4 regions of the Rossellomorea sp. FS2 genome follow, and region 1 is predicted to be linked to each of the others. Evidence: riboswitches for the same ligand, from Rfam matches in the RefSeq annotation. Region 1 holds a riboswitch; each other region holds the start of a gene.
What was found. Region 1 has a riboswitch for S-adenosylmethionine ahead of metK (methionine adenosyltransferase). Riboswitches for the same ligand answer to the same signal wherever they lie in the genome.
Positions count from the first base shown of each region.

Region 1 (4,128 bases):
AGTATAAAGTGCTCTATCCATATTATAATAATAAACCGATCATTGCAGAGTCCGCATATATTGCAGATTATGTGACAATCTCCGGGGATGTCGAGATCGGGGAAGAGTCGAGCGTCTGGTTCAATTCCGTCATACGGGGGGATGTCGCCCCGACCAAGATCGGGAGAAAGGTCAATATCCAGGACAACTCCGTGCTTCACCAAAGTCCGGACAATCCCCTGATCATCGAGGATGAGGTCACCGTAGGTCACTCGGTCATCCTGCACAGCTGCAAAATCCGAAAAAAGGCGTTGATCGGAATGGGCTCGATCATCCTGGATAATGCCGAGATCGGTGAAGGCGCCTTCATCGGTGCCGGGAGCCTGGTCCCTCAGGGGAAGGTCATCCCTCCCCACACCCTCGCATTCGGCAGACCCGCAAAGGTTGTCAGGGAGCTGAATGAGGACGATATCATCGACATGGAGCGGATCTCAAGGGAGTATGCGGAAAAAGCACAACATTATAAAGCCTCCAAGCCCCTCTAGTCACTTATACTTGGGATACCCCAACTTGATGGAGATTACTCGGATTGTTTGTAAAGGCCCGGAATAACCAAAGAAGTTGGGACAACACTAAAAAGATACCAGACACGATCCGTAAAGGTTCTTTATCCCGCTCATGATTTCCGTGCAAGACGTCGCTTTCCAAGGGTAGCCCAGGAGCCTCCTCGGGGCATGGATCTCTCAAAAGCTACTCTTCCCGCAGGAGTCTTCGTCTTCGTCTGCCACTCCATTCAACCGTTGGAGACAATGAAATCGTAATGGTCATGAAACAAATAAAAAACCCGAACTGCTTTGCCTTATCGCAGTTCGGGTTTTACTATGACTAAAACACGTTTGTTCCAGCCTCTTTTTGTTTATAGGGGTGATCAAGCAAGCGCTTCTGCTTTAAGAGCGTCTGCCTTATCTGTACGCTCCCAAGGAAGATCAAGGTCATTACGTCCGAAATGACCGTAAGCAGCCGTCTGTTTGTAGATCGGGCGGCGAAGGTCAAGCATCTTGATGATGCCTGCCGGGCGAAGGTCGAAGTTATTGCGGACAACGTCCACCAATACATCTTCGGATACTTGTCCGGTTCCGAATGTGTCGACAGAGATCGATACCGGCTGTGCAACACCGATGGCGTATGCAAGCTGAACTTCACACTTCTCGGCAAGTCCTGCAGCCACGATGTTCTTCGCAACATAACGTGCAGCATAGGCAGCAGAGCGGTCAACCTTGGTAGCATCCTTACCTGAGAATGCACCACCACCGTGACGCGCGTACCCACCATACGTATCAACGATGATCTTACGGCCTGTCAGACCGGCATCTCCTTGTGGTCCACCGATAACGAAGCGACCAGTCGGGTTGATGAAGTATTTTGTGTTTTCGTCGATCAATTCTTTCGGAACGACTGGATCGATCACATATTCCTTCAGGTTACGCTGGATTTGCTCAAGCGTCACTTCAGGATGATGCTGAGTAGAGATGACAATCGTGTCGATGCGGACAGGCTTGTCGTTCTCATCGTATTCAACCGTCACTTGCGTTTTTCCATCCGGACGAAGGTAAGGAAGGATTTCTTCTTTACGCACTTCAGTCAGGCGACGGGAGATTTTATGAGAAAGGGAGATCGGAAGAGGCATAAGCTCCTTCGTTTCATTGCAGGCGAATCCGAACATGAGACCTTGGTCACCGGCACCGATGGCGTCGATCTCTTCTTCGCTCATTTGTCCTTCACGGGCTTCAAGGGCCTGATCCACCCCTTGGGCGATATCGGCCGATTGCTCATCGATTGATGTAAGGACGGCACATGTTTCAGCATCGAAACCGTATTTTGCACGCGTATATCCGATTTCACGGATGGTTTCGCGGACGATTTTCGGGATATCGACATACGTGTTGGTTGTGATTTCACCGGCAACAAGAACGAGACCAGTAGTAACGGATGTTTCACAAGCTACACGCGCATTGGGATCATTCGTAAGAATAGCATCAAGAATTGAATCAGAGATTTGGTCACAAATTTTATCTGGATGTCCTTCCGTTACGGACTCAGATGTAAACAGACGACGTTTAGTTGACATCAAGGTTCCTCCTTAAACACATTTGCCGGTGGCTTCCGGCGAATTTAGCGAAGCAGATACGGTACTCATTTCCCTAAGTAGTATGAAGTAAACACGGCGGCCCCGCTGCCGGGATCGGACCCGGGGATTGCCATGTAGCAGGTCAAATAAAAAACCCTCCCTCTGGAAAGCATGCAGAGGAAAGGGTTGAACTTTTAGCCGCGCCTTTTCTCTCTTATCGTTCAAGGTTTGCACCTTGCCTCAGTTTAGCACCTTCGCTTTTGGGAAAATCGTTCCATTTTCCTTCATCTCATAGCAGGTTGCTGGGTTTCATAGGGTCTGCTCCCTCCACCAGCTCAGGATAAGAGTATCCGTTCAAGGTACAATAATACCGGTTCAACGGCGGGGTGTCAACACTTTCCCCCCTGCTAGGTTTAACCATCCCTTCTCTCCTCCCATTGAGACATCACAATCACTCACAGCGTTAACACCAAGCCGATATTCTGCATATAAATGGGATTATACGAGCATCCAATCATGAATTGATCATTATTTTTCAGAAAAATAATGATATAGTATAGACTAATATTTCTAATGTGTTATACTAATCATCGAGAAGCAAACTTACTTAAAATTCACATAAAGGAAGGGTTCGAATGAATACTGTGAGCAAATCAAATGAGTTGACGCAATTACTGAATGGCGAAAACATACACCATCAATTATCCGTCCCGCAGCTGGTGGAAAAGATCCTTCAGCGAAATGAAGGGATCCTGACTTCCTCCGGTGCCGTCAGGGCCAAAACCGGAAAATATACCGGACGCTCACCTCAGGATAAATTCATTGTGGAAGAAGCTTCCTCCAAAGATAAAATCGAGTGGGGCAATGTCAATCAACCGATCTCGGAAGAATCCTTCGACCGGTTATATGGAAAGGTCCTTGATTACCTCCAACAAAAAGAAGAGCTGTTCGTGTTCAACGGGTATGCGGGGGCCGACCGCAAGCACCGCCTCCCGATCCAGGTGATCAATGAGCTCGCATGGCATAATCTATTCGCCCATCAGCTCTTCATCCGTCCCGAAGACGGGGAACTGAGCGGTCACGATCCGGAATTCACGATCGTCTCTGCGCCTCATTTCAAGGCCGATCCCGCCGTGGATGGAACCCATTCTGAAACGTTCATCATCGTTTCGTTCGAGAAACGGATAGTCCTTATCGGCGGTACGGAGTATGCAGGTGAAATGAAGAAATCGATCTTCTCCGTCATGAACTATGTTCTCCCCGAGTCCGATATCCTTTCCATGCACTGCTCTGCCAATGTCGGACTTGAAGGCGATGTCGCCCTCTTCTTTGGACTGTCCGGTACGGGTAAAACGACTTTGTCTGCCGATCCCAACCGCAGGCTCATCGGTGACGACGAGCACGGCTGGTCACCGAACGGCGTATTCAATATCGAGGGGGGCTGCTATGCAAAATGTATCGGCCTCACCCGTGAAAAAGAGCCTCAGATCTTCGATGCGATCCGCTTCGGTTCCGTACTGGAGAATGTGGCTGTCGATGAAGATACCCGGGCGTCTGATTACGAGGATGCGTCCATGACGGAAAACACGCGTGCCGCCTATCCGCTTCAAGCGATGGAGAACATCGTCGATCCAAGCGTTGCCGGTCACCCGAACACGATCGTATTCCTCACCGCAGATGCATTCGGTGTGCTTCCTCCGATCAGCAAGCTCACGAAGGAGCAGGCCATGTATCATTTCTTGAGCGGGTACACGTCCAAGCTTGCCGGTACAGAACGCGGCATCACGTCCCCGCAAGCAACCTTCTCCACCTGCTTCGGGTCACCATTCCTCCCTCTTCCGGCCATCCGCTATGCGGAGATGCTCGGCAAGAAGATCGATGAGCATAACGCTCAGGTATACCTCGTGAACACGGGGTGGACCGGCGGTGAGTACGGTGTCGGCAGCCGGATGAAGCTGTCTTATACACGCTCCATGGTCCAAGCGGCACTTGAAGGGGAACTCACCCACGTGGAAACGAAG
Region 1 covers NZ_JBLRVS010000001.1:40,315-44,442, reverse strand. Annotated here, with positions in the region: gene ACNA6I_RS00280 (gamma carbonic anhydrase family protein) at 9-524, shown strand; gene metK (methionine adenosyltransferase) at 908-2,107, opposite strand; SAM riboswitch class I at 2,319-2,454, opposite strand; gene pckA (phosphoenolpyruvate carboxykinase (ATP)) at 2,743-4,128, shown strand, end outside.

Region 2 (4,128 bases), on a different contig from region 1:
ATATTGACCCTCGGGGGTTGCAGCAGCCTGCAGACAGCCATCAGCGGTGACAAGGAAGAGAAGAAAGAAAAGACGGAACAAACGGGTGAAGAAAAGACCGCCAAGAAAGATGACAGTGATCAATCTGGAGAAGCAAATGCGGAAGAATCGACGGATGCCACGGCAACAGAGGAAGAAGGTACTGCATCGGGGGATGGGGGAACGGCATCAATCGATGACATTCCGGCAGATGGAAGCGTCCAGGATGATTCACTGAGCACTGAAGAAGACCCATTCAATGATGATTCTTCCGATGCGTTCGATAGTCCGGCTGCAGGTGATGCGGAGACCACGATGCCAGGTCAGGGACCCAGTATTGAAGCCAGTGAAGAAGAATTTGCTGCTTTCGATAAAGAAATTCAGCTTGCCTTATTCCAGGCTAGGATGATGGAGGTCATGTTGTACTACGATTATGGAATTGGCAATCCCGATTTTTACATTAAGGAAAACATGACCGAAGAGGATGTACAGATGGTCAAATCGGAACTTCAGACCATCCAGATAGAGGAACCTGTCTATAAGAGCATGCATGATGAGGCCTTGGGTTTGCTTGATTCGATCGACAACAGCAAAGAAGTGGATGGGGATATCAAGAAATACAAAGAAACGCAGGACAAATACCTGGCAATCTCAGAAGAGATGATCAAAACGATTGAGAAAGTGAACGTGGACAATGCTGCGGAAACAAGGAAGAAGCTTGATGATATGACGACAGAATACTTGAGGATTTCCACTGAACTGGGTGTGATCATGAAGGACATCGTCGTCAAACAGGGACTTGACCACGCCTATTTTGTAGAGGCACTGGATGGGATCATGACGAGTGCAGGGATGGACGGCGTCATCTGATAGTAAATAGAGGCTGCGACAAATGTGTTTCAGTCACAGTAAAACCCGGATTCATTTGCGGATAAGGCAAATGAATCCGGGTTTTCGATTGGTTTCATGACAATTACTATTTACTTGTTTCTAGCGATTGATTGGAGTGCAAGACGAAGACTCCTGCGGAAAGCGAAGTTATACTGATTTGTTCGTCATGACCTTTTTTGTTTTGACCAACCTCTTTTTATTTGGATTGACAATGTGGGCAGTAATACAGCCTTCTGGAAGCGGCCGTGATTTTCTCAATCTCGGTCCCGCATCGATAGCATGAGGAACCTTCACGATTGAAGACCCAATGGCGGTAACGGGACCGCGTCACGCCTTCTTTTTTCAGCTTTTCTACCAACTGCAGGTCATTGGTGATCCCGGCGGTTTCATACGATTGCGTCATCAGATGAATGATGGCTTCGGCTGCAAGGGTCAACTGGTCCTCACGACAGTCCATGGGACGGAGTGCTGGATGAATCCCTGAGACGAATAGGATCTCAGACCGAAGGTAGTTCCCGATTCCGGCAACAAAACCTTGATCAAGCAGTAGATGCACCCATTTGCGCTTCCTGAATGCTTCCATCCGGGTGAGGATGTCTCCGCTTGTTACGTGTTCACTGAGAATATCCGGTCCGACCCTTGCAATGAATGGATGTAAATGAACCTCCTCATCCCGCATGACGTTAATATCAGAGGCGCTGTAGAGCAAAGCGGACTTCTTCTCATTGTGTATGGCTACGCGCAGCTGGCGATTGGTTTTGGGGTATTCATAGGCCTGCTTTACGTACCACCGCCCATACAGCTGGTTGTGTGAATACATCGTATAGCCGTTGTCGAAGCGGATCAACATCGCTTTTCCTTTCGAATCCACCCTGGTGATCTTTGTTCCCTGCAGGAGACTTTCATATCCCTTTAAGTGCGGGAAGGCAAAGAAAATCTCCATGACGGGAAGACGGGCGAGTGCTTTTTGAACACGGTCTGCGGCCCGTCTGATTTCCGGTCCTTCCGGCATGGTGTCATCCCCCTTTTTCTATATACGTTCCCGTATTCCCATGGAAATAATCAAAAGGGTGTTTTATTGCTAAGGATGAGGGATGAGCGCGCTTACAGATTTTTTGTGCGTTCATTTTTATATTGACAGGAATGAGGGTTCTTGTTAATGTTTATACCAATCTCATAATTCTTATCCAGAGAGGTGGAGGGACTGGCCCTTTGAAGCCTCAGCAGCAGATCTTCTTTAGAAGAAACTGTGCTAATTCCAGCGGGTGATCAAACCTGATAGATAAGCAGTTTATTTGTCGGTAACGCACTCGTTTTGAGTGCGTTTTTTGTTTGTCTACTCATCCCAGAATCAAGAACGCGGAGGATGCCAACATGAAAATTGAAGCAAAAGACTTTAAGAGGAAAATGAAAACAAGGCATTTGATCATGCTTTCCCTTGGGGGCGTGATCGGGACGGGGCTTTTTCTCAGCTCGGGGTATACCATCCATCAGGCAGGTCCATTCGGCACGATCCTTTCTTATTTGATCGGAGCCATCGTCGTGTATCTTGTCATGATGTGTCTTGGAGAGCTATCTGTCCATATGCCCGAGACGGGGTCCTTCCACAGCTACGCGGCCAAGTATATCGGGCCGGGTACCGGTTATGCCGTCGGATGGTTGTACTGGCTGACTTGGACGGTTGCCCTTGGATCTGAATTCACGGCTGCCGGTCTGATGATGCAGCGGTGGTTCCCATCGGTGAGCGTATGGATCTGGAGTGGGTTATTCGCAGCCATCATCTTCGGTATGAACGCGTTCACGGTCCGATTTTTTGCAGAATCGGAATTCTGGTTCTCCCTTGTCAAGGTAGTGGCCATTGTCTTTTTCATCATAGCAGGAGGAGCTGCCATCGTCGGCTTCGTGCCGCTTGCCGATTCATCCCCGGCACCATTCTTCACGAATATTACCGATGCGGGGTTATTCCCGAATGGGGCATTTGCCATCATCATGACAATGCTTGCCGTCAACTTCGCCTTCTCCGGCACCGAGCTGATCGGGGTAGCCGCGGGTGAAACGAAGGAGCCCACCAAAACGATTCCAAAGGCGATCCGGACAACCCTTATCAGACTCGTCATCTTCTATGTAGGGACGATCGTGGTGCTTTCTGCCCTCCTCCCAAGCGAAGCGGCTAGCGTATTGGAAAGTCCATTCGTCGCCGTACTCAGCAGGATCGGGATTCCATATGCGGCAGACCTGATGAATGTGGTGATCATCACCGCCATCCTCTCCGCAGCCAATTCAGGCTTGTATGCTTCTTCCCGGATGCTTTGGTCCCTTGCAGATAAAAAGACCATCCCGTCTTTCTTCGGCAAACTGACCAAATCTGGCGTCCCGCTCGTTGCCACCATCACCAGCATGTTGGGCGGTGGGCTTGCACTCTTATCAAGCATTTACGCACCCGACACGGTCTATATCCTACTGGTGTCGATTTCTGGACTGGCCGTCGTATTTGTCTGGATGAGCATAAGTGCATCGCAGTTCTTCTTCAGGAGACGCTTCATCAAAGAAGGCAACAGTGTGAAGGACCTGGCATATAAGACCCCATTGTATCCATTCGTTCCGATTGCTTCGTTTCTTCTCTGCCTTGCATCCGTTATCGGGATCGCTTTCGACGAAGGTCAGAGGGTGGCGCTTTACTGCACGATCCCATTCGTGGGCTTCTGTTATGCGGCGTATTATGTGACAAACTATGTGAAAAAGAAAAGGAGTGTCGAGTATGTCAACACAAGTGAAACACAATCCCATTGAAGCCATCCTGAGGACTCACGCCACGGTCATCCTGGACGGGGCGCTCGCCACAGAACTGGAGTCCCATGGATGCGATCTGGATGATCCCCTGTGGTCTGCCCGGACGCTCATTGAGAACCCGGGGGCGATTTCGGCCGTCCATACGGACTACTTTCGTGCTGGGGCCGATTGTGCCATTACTGCAAGCTACCAGGCAACAGTGGAGGGCTTCGGTCAAAGAGGGATAGGAGAAGGAGAGGCCATCGATCTGATCAAGCAAACCGTATTCCTGGCAAAAGAAGCAAGGGATTCATTCTGGGATGAAGAAGGCAGTCGGGACAACGGCCGTCATAAGCCTTTCGTAGCGGCCTCTGTCGGGCCGTACGGTGCGTACCTGGCAGATGGGTCCGAGTATCGGGGAGAGTACGGCATTTCAAAGGAAGAGCTTGC
Region 2 covers NZ_JBLRVS010000004.1:172,793-176,920, reverse strand. Annotated here, with positions in the region: gene ACNA6I_RS11505 (hypothetical protein) at 1-888, shown strand, start outside; gene nei (endonuclease VIII) at 1,106-1,921, opposite strand; SAM riboswitch class I at 2,090-2,198, shown strand; gene mmuP (S-methylmethionine permease) at 2,284-3,699, shown strand; gene mmuM (homocysteine S-methyltransferase) at 3,668-4,128, shown strand, end outside.
Region 2: it holds a riboswitch for S-adenosylmethionine, as region 1 does, so the genes downstream of both, mmuP (S-methylmethionine permease) here and metK (methionine adenosyltransferase) in region 1, are expected to answer to the same signal.

Region 3 (4,128 bases), on a different contig from region 1:
GTTCGCATCCAGGTCCCCGCTGTCCAGATCTTTATTCGGAAGTACGTAATCCTGATACGTCTCGATCTTCAGGTCGATCCCTTCTTTTTCAAGGATCGGTTTTGCTTCTTCCAGAATCTCAGCATGAGGGACGTTAGATGCTCCGACCACGAGTTCCTTTGAATCGCCTGAGCTACCGTTGCTCCCGCTGGTTCCGCATGCTGCCAATCCTACAATACTTGCTGCTGCAATCGTGCCCACTAACCATTTTTTCATCTGATTTCTCTCCTTTTATCGTTTATCTATTTTATTGGTGAAATAATCACCGACAAGCTGAATGATGAATACAAGAACCAGGATCAAGATGGTCGCCGCCAGGGTGACATCGGTCCTGCTGCGCTGGAATCCGTCCAGGAAAGCAAGGTTTCCCAGTCCCCCTGCACCGATGACGCCCGCCATTGCGGTGTAACCGACTAATGCGATGGCCGTCACTGTGATTCCGGAGATGAGGGCAGGCATGGATTCAGGAAGAAGGACCTTCATGATGATGGTGCTCGTTTTTGCTCCCATCGCTTTTGCCGCCTCGATGACCCCCTTATTGACTTCGCGCAGGGCGATCTCGACCATGCGGGCATAGAACGGGGCAGCCCCGATGATCAAAGCAGGCAACGCTGCGTTCGCCCCTCGGATCGTACCAATCAACACTTTGGTGAAGGGGATCAACAGGACGATCAGGATGATGAAGGGGATCGACCGGAAGACATTGACCACAGCGTTGGTGATGGAATAGGCCACCTTATTTTCCCAGATGTTCCCTTTTGATGTGAGGAACAATAAAATCCCTAGTGCGAGCCCGAGGACAAATGTTACGATCACCGACATACCAGTCATATACAGGGTCTCAAGAGTGGCTTCCCACATCTTTTCCCAATCGACGTTCGGAAAGATTTTCTCGATCATCGCTCCATCACCTCCACTTTCACCGATTGTTCTTCAGCGAAGGCGACCGCCTGATCGAGGATTTCACGTTCACCCTTCAGATGGATGAACAGCGTGCCGAATGCTCCTTTTTGAGTTTGCGAAATCTGGCCCTGAAGGATGTTCACCTCAAGATCGAACCTTCGGATCAGTGAGGTGATGAGAGGCTGATCCGTACCGCTTCCAACGAATGTAAGCTTCAACACTTTCCCATCCGGATACTGATCGAGGATGTCATCCGACTCCTGCTGCTGTGCGACCTCTTTCACGAAGCGCTTCGTCACTTCCTGACGCGGATTACGGAATACCTCTAGGACATCCCCCTCTTCGACCACTTTTCCCGCTTCCATGACCGCCACCCTGTGACAGATTTTACGGATGACGTGCATTTCGTGGGTGATGAGGACGATGGTGAGCCCAAGACGCTCATTGATATCAACAAGAAGATCCAGGATGCTGTCCGTGGTTTGGGGATCCAGTGCGGACGTAGCTTCATCACATAGGAGCACCTTCGGATCATTCGCAAGTGCCCTTGCAATCCCGACGCGCTGCTTCTGACCTCCACTGAGTTGCGCCGGATAGGCATCCCCCCTGCCTTCAAGTCCTACCAGATGGAGAAGTTCATTCGCCTTCCTGATCCGTTCTCCTCTTGGCACTCCGGCTATCTCGAGTGGGAACTGGATGTTTTCAAGTACCGTACGGGACCAAAGGAGATTGAAATGTTGAAAGATCATCCCCATGGACTGCCGGGCTTCACGGAGTTTACGTCCCTTCGCCTTTGATATCACTTGACCGTTCACATCCACAGATCCATCAGTGGGTAGCTCGAGCCCATTCAGCATCCGGATCAACGTGCTCTTTCCTGCACCGCTGTACCCGATGACACCGAAGATTTCCCCATCCTTGATGGTCATATCCACCCCATCGACAGCTGACACCGTACCATTTTTGGTTTGAAAGATTTTTTTTACATCAGAAATCGTAATCATGTTGTATCCACCTCGTCATCAGTAAAACCACCTGTTTACTAGGAATTATATCCAAATACGTCATTATTGTTAAAACATCCAACCTCATTTGAAAAACAAAAATGCCTCCCTGCGATAAACAGAAAGGCATACTATTTCAATAGTTGACTTTCCCTCATCTGTCGAAGCCTTCGCTTCGAGTGAATTGGCACCATTTCAATTTTAATTGACGGTTGCCGGGTTTCATCGGGCACTTCCCTCCACCACTCTAAATAAGAGATAAACGTTATTCAATTATTCATACTAAATACTCAGAAATTTGTTACTAAACAGATACTATCACCGAATAAACAAGGTGTCAATTCTTTTTTGCACATTATACGCTCACTGGTTCGACCATGTGAAATCGGGTCAACCAAAGCACCGATTCAGCAAACAACAGATGCCGGTAACCTCCACGGACTTCGATTTCCTTTTTATCGACAAGGGAAGTCAATCGTTCATTCCCTTCAAGTAAAGCAATCAACCGCCGGACATCTCCAGCCGTTATCGTCAGGTTGGGATCTGGGTGAGGATCGGGAAGTACGTTGCAGCCCTTATTAGAAATGGACAGACTGTGGCCGCTAGTGCCGCATTGGAAATGTAGGACGAACGGGGTGTCTGGAAATAACAATTGTAAGTGATACCTGGTCTCGCATTGATCTACGACTTTCTCTAAATACTCTCTCATGCAACCCCTCCAGTATCTCGGATACTTAACTAATTCCACTATTGGATAGTTTATCCTCCTGTACTTTCTCGACAGATTGTGGACGCACTGTCGAAGGAAGGGCCCAACAGACAATAAGTTGGCGGGTTCGCTTCATTTCCCGAGAAATATGTCCCGGTATGTAGAAAAGTCGCAGTAGTTTCCGTGAGAATCTTTCAGTTTCTATTACCATTCGAACAAAAAAAGGCCTTTTCGGCCCTTTATGCTACCTTATTCAAAGCTTCATACAAAAACGGTACAGATTGAAACGCATAGATCCGTTCCACCTCGACTCCATCTTTGAATAGCAGGAGGCAAGGAACGCTTTCGACCGCATGCTCTGTTGCAAATCCTGCCAGGTAATTCAGATTTGCCTTTGCAAAAACGAATGGTTGAGGCAGTTTCTCTACAATATCAATCATCCTACCTGCAACCTGGCAGGTGCCGCACATGGGGGTGTACAGATAGAGCGCAAGCAGTCTTTCATTCTCCCGTATCGTGTGCAGCGCTTCCTGGCTGTTCAACTCTTTCAAAGCTAATTCATCCTTTTTCCAAGATATTGTTTGTGGACATCAATGTTGGCTCCGATCAAGACGGAAGCGAGGTGATATTCCGGGGCAGCCGCCACTTCCTTGTACATCCTGTCGATATACAGGTGACCCGCTTCGGGGAACTCCCGCTTGAATTGCTTGCGGAGTTTCTCACCGGCTTCATCGGCATCCACCAAGATGTATACATCCCTGTCGAATAATGAATCGATTAGTTCGTCCATTTTGGTCAGACTGATCGTACCATTGGTACAGATGATTTCTACGGGCTCACTGATGATATCTTTAACCTTTCGTTTGTCGGATGTCCCTTCTACGATCAGAACTTTTTCATCCACGACTTCCATGACAATCACCTTGACTTTCAGTGAAGTAGTAAAAGATTTGATGGATCCACTTATTATCTCTATTTTCTCATGTCAGTGGGATTTTGCAAAGGATTTGATCCAAAAGAACACCGGGGGTGATCCCCCGATGTCATTCTAACACCATCCACCTTCATCGCAATCCGTATAGCGGGCATCATGCCCTTCTGATGAGGTATAGCTCTGGTAGATTTTGTTTTCTTTCGCCTCGAAATTCGGCTGCATGCTGATCCCCTCCAACGAAAGGGGGACTTTCCCGATTGACTGGTTATCGAGGAACAGCTCAATGGAGCCATCCTTCACTTTTCCAATGACACGATCGGTCACATCGGCCTGTTTGGGTGTAAGCATGACCATCATCCTTTCCTTAAAGGTTGAATTTATCTTGCCCCTCCGGATAAAAAAACACCTTGAGAATTTATCCCAAGGTGTTCCTGTTTTAGCCTTCGTTGATCATTTTATCGTATTCTTCAGATGTCATCAGTTTGTCCACTTCACCAGCGTCTGAAGGTTCCACAACAACCATCCATGCTTTCTCGTAT
Region 3 covers NZ_JBLRVS010000005.1:423,383-427,510, reverse strand. Annotated here, with positions in the region: gene ACNA6I_RS18555 (MetQ/NlpA family ABC transporter substrate-binding protein) at 1-255, opposite strand, end outside; gene ACNA6I_RS18550 (methionine ABC transporter permease) at 271-939, opposite strand; gene ACNA6I_RS18545 (methionine ABC transporter ATP-binding protein) at 936-1,946, opposite strand; SAM riboswitch class I at 2,098-2,204, opposite strand; gene ACNA6I_RS18540 (hypothetical protein) at 2,302-2,655, opposite strand; gene ACNA6I_RS18535 (thioredoxin family protein) at 2,895-3,206, opposite strand; gene ACNA6I_RS18530 (toprim domain-containing protein) at 3,209-3,568, opposite strand; gene ACNA6I_RS18525 (YusG family protein) at 3,704-3,937, opposite strand; gene gcvH (glycine cleavage system protein GcvH) at 4,026-4,128, opposite strand, start outside.
Region 3: it holds a riboswitch for S-adenosylmethionine, as region 1 does, so the genes downstream of both, ACNA6I_RS18545 (methionine ABC transporter ATP-binding protein) here and metK (methionine adenosyltransferase) in region 1, are expected to answer to the same signal.

Region 4 (4,128 bases), 1.1 Mb from region 1:
CTATCACGGGCCTACATCGTTTAAAGAACTATTGCGTAACCGTCATAAAGCCGTTATCGTTATCGGCCAACCATACACCGTCCGTGCAAAAGACAAGGAACAAATGACCGCGGAAACAAAGGTTTTATCAGGGAAAATCAATGAGTTAATCAAAGAAGCCCAAAAAATAAGCTGAAAGCTGTCCGGACAGATCCGACTTTAGGTCTGTCCGGACAGCTTTTTGTATGATTCGGTATTCATACATATCATTTAATTTCATTTGAACAGGTATGAATCCCTTCCCATGGCAGAAACTATCCAAAGAATGGAGCAGGGAGGAGTATCAAATGAAACGGTTGAATAATGCCGGTGAACAAGGGAATCTTGCATACGTGAGTATTTTCGGCACCACACAGATTCATTTGAGGAGCCCCATGATTGCCGCGTTGTGGTCCATGGCTTTTCCGGGATTCGGTCATCTCCTTCTTTCCAAATACCTTAGAGGTTTCGCCCTGGTGATTTGGGAGATCTATATCAACCAGACCATCCATCTGAATACAGCCATGGTTTACACGTTCATGGGTGACATCGACGCAGCTAAAAGCGTCCTCGATGTACAATTCATGCACTTGTATATTCCGGTGTACTTGTTTGCCATATGGGATAGTTACAGAACCGCCGTCGACTTGAATAAGGTTTATTTGAGTCATATAGGAAACAAGTCGACCATCAATCAGAGACTCATTATACGTCCTTTAGAAATCAACTATCTCGACAAGCGATGCCCTGTTTCAGCGTTCTTTTGGTCGATGGCTATACCGAGCGTCGGGCATTTTTATAATCATCGGATTGTATCCGGTCTTTTCACGCTGGTGACCACTGTTATTTACGTATACCACTCCCACCTGTTGGAGGGAATTCATTATCTCATTTTAGGAAGAGTGGAAACCGCCATAAATGTGCTTGATAAACAATGGTTATTGTACATGCCATCCTTTTATTTTTTCACCATATATGATGCGTATGTGGGGGTTATAGAGAACAATAAACTTTTCAACCGGGAACAGTCGGCCCTTCTAAAAAAGTATTATCAGAAGGGATCTTTGTTGATTGATAGAGGATGGAGGGTCAGGTAGTGCAAATCATCGCATCGTTCAATCATTCATCCTACATTGAGATGAGCATCGTCAAGCTTGAAGAGAGGGGATTGGATGATCTATATGCCATCCCCCTAGAAAGCAGGAAGAAAGAAACAAGGCTGTTTGACTCCATCCATTATTCTGATGGCCATTCCCTTCTCAATAAAGGTATGTTCCTGGCTGTCATCTTTTCGGTCATAACCACTAGTCGTGGGTTTGTATTGGAATGGGGGCCGATCTATTGGGGGTTGATTGGTGCAGGGAGCGGACTAGTCCTTGGTTTCCTTATAGACCTGTTCCTGGTTAAGTTCAAGGAGAGAAAACAAATCCTGACCGATCATGCTCAGCCATCTGAGATCATCCTTATCATCAACTGCGGGAACAAGGATGAAGAATGGGTGACCCAGATGCTTTGGGAGCACCATGCAATGGGTATTGCCGCAGTAGGAAAAGAGTGAAAGGAAGGAACAGACCATAAAAAAACCATTCAATATCTCATTATTGAATGGCTTGAACCTAACCAGATGGGGGTTCGTGATCGGTTTAAAGGGTCGCTTTGGCACCATTTACCCAATGGATGGAGCCGGACTCAGTGTGTGGGTGACATTCTTTTTTTACGCAGCGAAACTCCTCTTCCAATTCTTCAAGGGTCAGTTCAAACAGTTGCCTTTCTCCTTTTTTGTACACTTTATGGACGATCAGTTTATTGATCAATTCATTCCTTCTTTGCGTAGTTTCCATCGTATTCACTCCTCATGGATAGTAAGGAAGAGGATAAAAAAATCCCTCTTCGGGATAAGAAGAAGGATTGCCCGGACTCTTCAACTCATCTTTCAAGCAGCTGCTTGAGGAATTAGCACAGTGTTCCCATTAGGAATCTGTTGCTGAGGTTTCACAGGGCCATTCCCTCTACCTCTCTTGATAAGTATTGTATTGTTTATATTGTAAACCAAGTATACCAAGTTGTCAACTTGGTTTAATGTGCGTTTTCAGACACACAAACTTAGAGTGAATCACTCGAATATCCCGGCCAATCATGATACCGTATGAATAGAATGAATTAAGCGTTTGGAGTGAACAGGATGAAGACAGTGGCAGTTGTCGGTGGAGGTATCACCGGTCTCACGACACTATATTACCTTCAGGAATACTTAAAAGATGAAGAGGTAAGGCTCCTTTTGATTGAAGGGGAACATAAATTTGGCGGTAAAATCAAATCGATTCCATCGGATCCCTTCATTATCGAAGCCGGTGCAGATTCCATTGTATCAAGACATCCCGGGGTACTTGAGCTTATCGGTGAGGTAGGGCTTATGGATGAACTTGTGTACAACGAAACGGGTACATCGTTTATCTATACTCAGGACACATTACATAAGATTCCAAGTGATTCGGTGTTTGGTATCCCCATGACAATAGATTCCCTGATGGAAAGTACGCTGATTTCAGATGACGGAAAAAGGGCTGCACTCCGGGATTTCGAAACGGTGAATGAGACGTTCACCAAGGAAGATTCCATCGGGGATTTCCTGGAGTCCTTCTTGGGGAAAGAGCTCGTTCAAAACCAGATTGCACCCGTCTTATCGGGTGTATATTCAGGAGATTTATACACACTGAGCATGTCCTCCACACTTCCGTACCTATTAGATTATAAAAATGACTATGGCAGTATCATGAAGGGTCTATGGATCAACCGAGAAAAACATCAGGGGAAGTCCAATAAGAAATTTGTTTCGTTTAAAACCGGACTATCTGCCATCATCGATCGATTGGATGAGCGCACGCCGCATTCAGAAAAGTACAAGGGGAACGGACTGGAAAGTCTGCAAAAAGCCGGTGGCACTTATTCATTGGAGCTCACCAATGGTGAAATCATATCAGCGGATGCAGTCGTCCTGGCGATTCCGCACGATCAGGCAAGGAAGATTTTGGGGCACCCGGTACTGGATGAAGGCTTTTCACTCCTTAAGAATAAATCCCTTAAAAGTATATACCTTGGATTTGAACTCCCTGACACCGTATTGCCTGCAGATGGCACTGGGTTCATCGTTGCGGAAGAACAAAACGGGGTTAAATGTGATGCTTGCACATGGACCAGCAGGAAGTGGAAGCATACCTCTTTGAATAGTCAGCTTCTTGTGAGGCTTTTCTATAAGGATTCCAATCCACATTGGGAACAGATCCATGATCTCACTCAAGATGAATTGCTTCTTATAGCACTCCGGGATATAGAGGCGACGATCGGCATCAAAGGCAAACAGCCCATTCTTCAGGAAGTAACGGACTGGTCCGGCCTGATGCCGAATTACAATATGGAACATGCACAATCAGTGAGACAACTGGAAACAAACCTTGCTGTTGAATTCCCCGGGGTCATGCTTGCTGGCGCTTCCTATTACGGTGTGGGCATTGGTGCCTGTATACAGAATGGAAAGAAGACAGCGGAGCTGCTGTCTTCACGACTTCGCTAAACGACGGGATGACTTATAGTTGAACAGCAGGGAGGCTAAACTGATCAGCACCAGAAGCACCATGCTCAAATAGAATCCATATCTGCTTTCCTTCAGTGTGAACGTCCCGCTGATGGCCAACACGAGGATGGCCAATGCAAACAGGCTCACTCCGTTTCTCCTGACATCTTTGTCAAGTAGCTTGAAGGATGAAAGCAGGATGAATGCCCAATTACAGAGTAGCAGGATGCCTGCGGCAGTGATGAAGGCCTCAAAGATGATCCCTGGCAAGAGATGAGAAGCAATGATGGCGATTCCCATACCGGCAACGGAGAGGCAGAGGGAAGGAAGAGGGATATCCCTCTTCCATTTTCTTTTGAATATCCTTGGTGCTTCACCTTCATCCGCCATAGACCGAAGGAGGCGGGTGACGCTGAATAACGCTGCAGCCAATGCAGAAAAACCGGCTATCAGGATGACGCCGTTAAAACATGAGGCAACGATGGGGACATGTCCACGATTCAGGACGGATATAAATGGGCTCTCCTCACTGGAAAAGT
Region 4 covers NZ_JBLRVS010000001.1:1,151,942-1,156,069, reverse strand. Annotated here, with positions in the region: gene ACNA6I_RS06155 (lysophospholipid acyltransferase family protein) at 1-175, shown strand, start outside; gene ACNA6I_RS06150 (hypothetical protein) at 327-1,115, shown strand; gene ACNA6I_RS06145 (hypothetical protein) at 1,115-1,576, shown strand; gene fbpA (Fur-regulated basic protein FbpA) at 1,662-1,859, opposite strand; SAM riboswitch class I at 1,942-2,046, opposite strand; gene hemG (protoporphyrinogen oxidase) at 2,201-3,589, shown strand; gene ACNA6I_RS06130 (amino acid permease) at 3,575-4,128, opposite strand, start outside.
Region 4: it holds a riboswitch for S-adenosylmethionine, as region 1 does, so the genes downstream of both, fbpA (Fur-regulated basic protein FbpA) here and metK (methionine adenosyltransferase) in region 1, are expected to answer to the same signal.